Linked DNA regions of Thiorhodovibrio frisius. The protein of the gene in region 1 binds, or shares a complex with, the protein of each later gene. Links are inferred from orthologs where the notes say so. Each region holds a gene or a part of one and is shown in the gene's direction. Other genes may lie near its edges.

Region 1 (3,538 bases):
CGGTATTCGGCCAGAAACTGCTCAAATACCCGGTCCCAGTATTCGGTCGCGAAGTTCACTGTGCGCAAGGGGATACCAAGGCGCTCGGTAACCGCTTGGGCATCGGCCAGATCCTCCGCTGCCGCGCAGTAGCCGGGGGCGTCGTCCTCTTCCCAGTTCTTCATAAAGAGCGCTTCGACCTGGTAGCCCTGCTCGATCAGCAGATGCGTGGCGACGGCGGAGTCGACTCCACCCGAGAGGCCAACCAGAACGCGCTGGGATGCGGACATGGCGCTTGCTTAGACCTGGGGCGCGCGGATGGTCAAGCCGGCCGGTAACTGCATGCAGGCGCAGTGCAGGCTGCCGCCTTGGGCGACCAGTGCGCGACAGTCAATGGCATGAACCTGGCGCTGCGGAAAAGCCGCTTGCAGGAGGCGCGTCGCCTCGGCATCGGCAGGGTCCTGGTAAACCGGCAGCAGCAGGGCGCCATTGATGAGTGCAAAATTGGCATAGCCAGCGGGTAAGCGCTGGCCGTCGGCGGCGAATAGGGGGCGCGGCTGGGGCAGCGGCAACAGGCGATAGGGTTGGCCGCTGGAGTCGCGCAGAGCCCGCAGCTCGGCGGTCATCTGTGCGATGGGGTCATGATCGGGGTCCGCCGGATCATCGCAGGTCACATGGGCAATGGTGCGCTGATCGATAAAGCGGGCGAGGGTGTCGATATGACCGTCGGTATCGTCGCCGCTCAACTGGCCATGCTCCAGCCACAGAAAATGGCGGATGCCGAGTCGCTGATGCAATTCCTGCTCAATGTCATCCTGGCTCCAGCCGGGATTGCGCGCCGGATCAAGCAGCGTGCGCCGCACCAGCAGCAGGCTGCCGGCACCGTCGCTGTCGATGGCGCCGCCTTCGAGCAGCAGCTCGCTGCGCTGCCAGGTGCTGTTGCCAAAAACGCCCTGCTCTTGCAGGCGGGCATTGATGGCATCGTCCAGCTCGCTGGCATATTTGCCGCCCCAGCCGTTGAAGCGAAAATCCAGCAGACAGGGCTGCCCCGGAGCGCCCAGCCCTTGGGTCTCCAAGACGGTGATGGGACCATGATCCCGGGTCCAGGTATCATTGCTGCGCGCCAAAGCAAAGATGAGCTGCGATGATGGCACGCCGGCATCGGCCAGCATTCCCGCCACCCGCGCCTGCCAGGCGGTATCCGGGCAGAGAATGAGCGCCGGCTGATAGCGGCAGAGCGCGCACACCATCTCGACATAGACCGCCTCGACCGCATCGAGCTGGTCGCACCAGTCTGTATCAGGATGCGGCCAGGTCAGCATCAGGGCGCTTTGGGGGTACCATTCGGCAGGCAGGGTTTTCATGATGGCGCAAGATTTGTGGCTCTGAATGTGGCAGTCTAAATGCTGACCCCGCGCAGGCAAAGCACGGCAACCGGAAGGTGAAGCGAGAATCTGGCATTTCGTTTGCCATCCGCTACCCCGTGCATGACGCACTGACCAACAATCCTCAACAATCACCGGCAATTATCGAACTAACAATAATGCGCGTCCTCGGCATTGAAACGTCCTGCGATGAGACCGGCGTGGCCATTTATGGCGACGACATGGGTCTGGCTGCTCACGCGGTTTACAGCCAGACCGAGATTCATGCGGAATACGGCGGCGTGGTGCCGGAGCTGGCCTCGCGCGATCATATCCGCAAGACGCTGCCGCTAATCCATCAGGTGCTTGATGAGGCCGGGCTGGGTGCGAATGACATTGATGGCCTGGCCTACACGGCGGGGCCGGGGTTAATCGGCGCTCTGCTGGTTGGTTCCGCGCTCGGGCGCAGTCTGGCCTGGGCCTGGGATGTGCCGGCTATTGGCGTGCATCACATGGAAGGGCATTTGCTCGCGCCCCTGCTCGAAGACCCGGCGCCAGACTTTCCCTTCGTCGCGTTGCTGGTTTCCGGTGGGCATACCCAGCTCGTCGAGGTCCAGGCTGTCGGGCAATACCGGCTGCTTGGCGAGTCAGTCGACGACGCCGCCGGTGAGGCCTTCGACAAGACGGCCAAGATTCTCGGGCTGCCCTATCCCGGCGGTCCGGCGCTCGCGCGCCTAGCCGAGCAGGGCGATCCTACGCGCTATCGCTTTCCCCGTCCGATGACCGACAGGCCGGGGCTGGAATTCAGCTTCAGCGGGCTCAAGACCTTTGCACTCAATACCCTGCATCAGCTTCAGACATCGGGCGAGGATTCAACTCAGGGCTATGCTGATATTGCCCGCGCGTTTGAAGATGCCGTGGTCGATACTCTGGTGATCAAATGCCGACGCGCGCTGCAACACAGCGGCCTGCAGCGTCTGGTGCTGGCTGGTGGCGTCAGCGCCAACTGCCGCTTGCGCGAGCGCATGACAGAGGCGATTGAAGCTATTGGCGGCCGGGCATTCTTCCCACGCCCGGCGCTGTGCACCGACAATGGCGCCATGATTGCTTATGCTGGCTGGTACAGGCTTAAAGCCGGTCAGCGTGAGCCGCTGGCGTTTCGGCCGCGTCCACGCTGGTCGCTGGAGGAGCTTGCGCCTCTGGCTGGCTGAGTGGTGGCGCGGTTTGGGGTCTTTCAGGCGAGGCTTGGCGGTAGGCCCCAAGCCGAGAAAGTGTTCAAGGTTCAATCGAATAATGGAGGTCGCGATGCAGCCTTTGGAAAAACAATCGCTGAGTTTCGAGGAATGGCTCGAAGCCGAGCGCGCTTCTCTGGAGGGAAAGACCGAGTATTTCGGCGGCGAAGTTTTTGCGATGGCCGGTGGCTCGGAAGCGCACAATTTGATCGCGGGCAACGTGCATGCAGAGTTGCGCGCCAGCTTCAAAGGGCGCCCCTGCTATGCCTACACGAGCGACATGAAAGTCTGGATCGCATCGGTCGAGCTCGGTGCATATCCTGACGCCATGGTGATCTGTGGTGAGCGTGAGTTCCGGGATGGGCGGCGGGATGTGGTGACCAATCCCAGTCTGATTGTCGAGGTGCTGTCGGACAGCACTGAGCTCTATGATCGCGGTAAGAAGTTCGAGCACTACCGGAAACTGCCCAGTCTGCAAGGCTATCTGCTGTTGTCGCAACAGCAGGTGAGCGCGGAGCTATTCCAGCGCGATGGTGATGGGCGCTGGTTCCTAAGGGACTACAATCAGCTCGATCAATCCATTGATTTGCCCTGGCTTGATGTCAGCCTGCCGCTGTCGGAGGTCTATGATAAGGTTGAATTCATTCCCGTTGCCAAGACCGATGGCGTTGCCGATGTCTGAGCGTTGCCACTTCAGCGACGGCCATTCTTGGCCGTCATCGCGGAGGTGCCTAAACTTTCGGTTTTTCAAAGACAAGCTATTGATTAAGACTCAGCTCCCATTATGACTGCATCAATTCAAGCATCCGACGCCCTCACCATTGCCGGTCGGAACTACCAGTCCCGCCTGCTCGTTGGTACCGGCAAGTACCGCGACCTTGACGAAACCGCGCGCGCCATCGAGGCGAGCGGCGCCGAGATCGTGACCGTCGCCGTGCGCCGGACCAATATCGGCCAGAACGC
Region 2 (3,725 bases), 3.0 Mb from region 1 along the record:
TGCAACCCTTGTTGTTGGGATCATACTGAGATCGATCCGGTTGTGACCAGTCAGGAGGTGAATCGATGGCTACCGCTGTCTTGGAAGGTCGCGTCAGCTTGTTGCAAGACGTGCTCGTGGGTTTGGCCTGTCAGTGCAAGCGCGCGTAAGACTGGGCTTGTGCCCTCCAGTCGGGAAATGCGCTGATGGCGGTCAGACATTCGTCTGGACTGGAGCCCAAACACTGATCAAGGCAAGCCAATGCCGCGTTTGATGCCGAGCACTGAACAACTGCCCTACGCCCTCTACCGGGCCGAACAGGTGCGCATGCTCGATGCCTGTGCCATTGAGCGTTTTGGCATCCCGGGCGAAACCCTGATGGAGCGCGCCGGTGCGGCGTTGTGGCGACTCATCGAACGCGACTGGCCGCAAGCCGGGCGCCTCACCGTCCTGGCCGGCCCCGGCAACAACGGTGGCGACGGCTATGTGCTGGCGAGGCTGGCTCGGAGCGCCGGGCGCCAGGTGCGCTTGGTGCGGCTTGGCGATCACCAACGCCTGAGCGGCGCAGCGGCAGCGGCGGCAAGCGCTTATGCCGATGCCGGTGGCCAGGTCTCGACCTGGCCCGAATGGCCCGAGGCGAGCGATTTGATCGTGGATGCCATGCTGGGCACTGGGCTGACGCGTGTGGTGACTGGCGACATGGCTGCTGCGATCAACCGTGTCAATCAAGGTCGCGCGCCGGTGCTGGCGGTGGATATTCCCTCAGGACTGAGCGCGGACACCGGCTGCATCCTTGGCGCGGCGATTCGCGCGACTGCAACCTTAAGTTTCATCGGCTTGAAGCAGGGCCTGTTTACCGGTGATGGGCCAGACCGCACCGGTTGTATCCAGTTCGACGCGCTTGAGGTGCCGGCGGCGGTCTATGCCAGTACAGTGGCTGCCGCCCGCCGCACCGACTGGCCCAAGGAGGCGGCGCGCATCGCGCCCCGGTCGCGCACTGCGTACAAAGGCAGCTGTGGTCATCTGCTGGTGGTTGGCGGTGCGCCTGGCATGAGCGGTGCCGCGCGCCTGTGTGGCGAGGCCGCGCTGCGTGCCGGCGCCGGGCTGGTGACCCTGGCAACCCACCCCGACCATGCCGCGCTGCTCAACCTGACCCGCCCAGAGTTGATGGTTGCGGCAGTGTCCTCGCCCGACCAGCTCGCGCCCCTGCTCGAGCGGGCAAGTCTGGTTGCGCTTGGGCCTGGGCTGGGGCGGGCTCCATGGGGCCGGGCGCTGTTTGAGTATTTGCTGCAAGCCGAGGTCATCGGGCAGCGCCCGCTGGTGCTGGATGCCGATGCGCTCAATCTGCTCGCCGAACAGCCGCAACGGCGAGATCACTGGATACTGACACCCCATCCAGGCGAGGCGGCGCGCCTGCTCGCCTGCACAACAGCCGAGATCGCACAAGACCGATTTGCGGCTGCTGCTGAACTCCAGCAACACTATGGTGGCGCTGTGGTGCTGAAAGGCGCGGGCACCTTGATCGCCAGCGCCGCACAACAAGCGCCAGCGCTTTGTAGTCAGGGCAATCCCGGTATGGCCAGTGGCGGCATGGGCGATGCACTGACCGGCATCATTGGCGCGCTGCTCGCCCAGGGGCTCCCACTTGAACAGGCCGCCAGTGCCGGTGTCTGCCTGCATGCAGCGGCAGCGGACTGGGCCGCACGCGAGGGTGAACGTGGTCTACTGGCGTCCGATCTCATCGCCGCCCTGCGCGGCCAGTGGTGCCGTCTGGCGGGTTGGGAGCAGGGGCGATGACAGCGCTCTATATCCCCGATGAACCAGGCATGCTGCGCGTGGGGCAAAGTCTGGCGCCGCTGTTATCGCCCTGGCTAGAGACAGGGCGGGGCAGTATCTCGGCAGCACCCAAAGGAGCACTGGTGTTTCTGCACGGCCAGCTCGGAGCCGGCAAAACCACACTGGTGCGCGGCCTGCTGCGTGCTTATGGCGTTCAGGGCGCGGTGCGGAGCCCGACCTATACGCTGATCGAGCCCTATCAGATCAAGCCTCATGGGATTGAACCCAAAGAGATCGAGCCCAAAGAATTCCGGGCCGAACCTGCTTCCAAGCGCATCTTCCACCTCGATCTCTATCGTTTGGCCGATCCTGAGGAACTTGACTATCTCGGCTGGCAGGAGCTGCTCGGCGATGGTGGTCTATTATTGATCGAATGGCCCGAGCGCGGCGCCGGGCTGCTGCCGCCGCCCGATTTCAGCATCAGCATCGAGATGCAGCCGCCGGGCCGTTCGCTGAGTTTTTGCGGTCGTGGCGACTGGCAGCAGGTCGCAACTGCGGCGGCGCGAGCACTGGGGACGGCCAATGCCTAGGCGCGCAAAACCTGCTGCGCGCGCAAGACTTTAAGCAACTTAGAGAAACCCCCGGCAAACATCAGAAAAAATAGACAATTTTGCCGTCCCTTGCTATGCTTTGAGGCACCAGCGTCGAAAATCCTGCGACCTTGGGGTCCGAGGCTTCCTGCGGGGGGCACTATGAAAAATATTCGACTCATCACCATTCTGCTCATCTGTCTGCTGTCATGGGGCTTAAGCGCCGCCGCTCGGGTCGAGATCCAGGGTGCGCGTCTGTCCAGCCAGAATGAAATGGCCCGCTTGGTGCTCGATACCTCGGGCCCGGTGGTTGAGCACAACATCTTCTCGCTCGACTCACCTGACCGCCTGGTCATCGACTTAGCCGGTGTCAGCCTGTCTGGTCCGCTGCGCCAGCCTGATCCGACCAATCCGCTGCTGACAAGCATCCGCAGCGGCGAGCGCCCCGGGGAGAGCGCCAGAATCGTGCTCGACCTCAAGCGCAAGGTGCGGGTCAAAAGCTTCTGTCTACAACCCGATGGGCGTCATGGTTATCGTCTGGTGGTGGACCTCACACCCAAACCCGAGCAAGAAGTCCGCCAGGAGGCGTTGGCAGAGGCCTCGCGCGGCCTGTCCGGTCATCCCTCGGTGCAACAGCGCTCGGTCAAGCTCAAGGCGCGCGATGTGGTGATTGCCATCGATGCTGGTCACGGTGGCAAAGACCCAGGGGCGGTTGGCCCGCGCGGCACTCGGGAGAAGGATGTGACCCTGGCCATTGCGCGCGTTCTCGCCCGCTTGGTCGATAAAGAGCCCGGGATGCGCGCGGCCATGATCCGCGACAGCGACCGCTTCGTCATTCTGCGCGAGCGCATTCGCATCGCCCGCAAACATCGCGCGGATTTGTTCGTGTCAATTCATGCCGATGCCTTTCGCGATCGCAGCGTACGCGGTTCTTCCGTTTTTACCCTGTCTGAGCGTGGCGCGAGCAGCGAGGCCGCCAAATGGCTGGCTGCACGCGAGAACGAGGTTGACCTTCTTGCCGGCATTGACCTGGGGAAAAGCAACGAAGAAGTCGCTGGCGTGCTGATGAACATGACCCAAAACATGACCATGGAGCACAGCATGCTGGCGGCCAAGCCGGTGTTGGACGAGTTGGGACACCTGGGCAAAATGCACCAGAGTCGCATCCAGTCCGCCGGCTTTGCTGTGCTAAAAGCGCCGGACATTCCGTCCATGCTGGTGGAAACAGCCTTTATTTCCAATCCCGAGGAAGAAAAGCGCCTGCGCGACCCAGCCTTTCAGAACCAGGTCGCGAAAGCCATTCTGGTGGGAATCAAGCGCTACTTCGAGGCCAATCCGCCGCCGCAAACCCTGTTTGCGATGAGAAATGACAGGGGCGCC

What was found.
Region 2: the proteins of tsaD (region 1) and tsaE are in contact, whole or in part, in a crystal structure (PDB 6N9A), measured with the Thermotoga maritima proteins. The link is inferred for Thiorhodovibrio frisius from one-to-one orthologs. Residues at the interface, in WP_004082750.1 of Thermotoga maritima: Cys10, Asp11, Arg49, His50, Leu82, Gly84, Gly135, Gly136, Glu154, Thr155, Leu156, Asp157, Asp158, Ser159, Glu162, Asp165, Lys166, Arg169, Leu170, Tyr175, Lys213, Thr214, Leu217, Tyr218, Gln221, Arg222, Asn324; in WP_004082108.1 of Thermotoga maritima: Leu37, Gly38, Lys46, Lys57, Val59, Lys60, Ser61, Thr63, Phe64, Thr65, Leu66, Met67, Val69, Pro71, Tyr82, Arg83, Leu84, Asp86, Asp88, Phe89, Asp93, Ile128, Asp130, Glu131, Arg134.

What each region holds. Positions count from the first base shown.
Region 1 is NZ_CP121471.1:4,269,406-4,272,943, reverse strand. Bases 727-3,538 are described here. They hold tsaD (tRNA (adenosine(37)-N6)-threonylcarbamoyltransferase complex transferase subunit TsaD), read left to right. Parts: upstream 727-1,522; coding sequence 1,523-2,554; downstream 2,555-3,538. Other genes in these bases: Thiofri_RS19440 (thiazole synthase), read left to right, coding at 3,360-3,538; Thiofri_RS19445 (Uma2 family endonuclease), read left to right, coding at 2,649-3,257; Thiofri_RS19455 (agmatine deiminase family protein), read right to left, coding at 727-1,343. Also shown: tRNA 2-thiouridine(34) synthase MnmA, read right to left, coding at 1-269; more of Thiofri_RS19455, read right to left, coding at 279-726.
Region 2 is NZ_CP121471.1:1,267,165-1,270,889, forward strand. What follows is about bases 560-3,558. They hold tsaE (tRNA (adenosine(37)-N6)-threonylcarbamoyltransferase complex ATPase subunit type 1 TsaE), read left to right. Parts: upstream 560-1,772; coding sequence 1,773-2,345; downstream 2,346-3,558. Other genes in these bases: Thiofri_RS06060 (NAD(P)H-hydrate dehydratase), read left to right, coding at 560-1,776; Thiofri_RS06070 (N-acetylmuramoyl-L-alanine amidase), read left to right, coding at 2,508-3,558. Also shown: more of Thiofri_RS06060, read left to right, coding at 253-559; more of Thiofri_RS06070, read left to right, coding at 3,559-3,725. UniProt on the Escherichia coli protein: Required for the formation of a threonylcarbamoyl group on adenosine at position 37 (t(6)A37) in tRNAs that read codons beginning with adenine.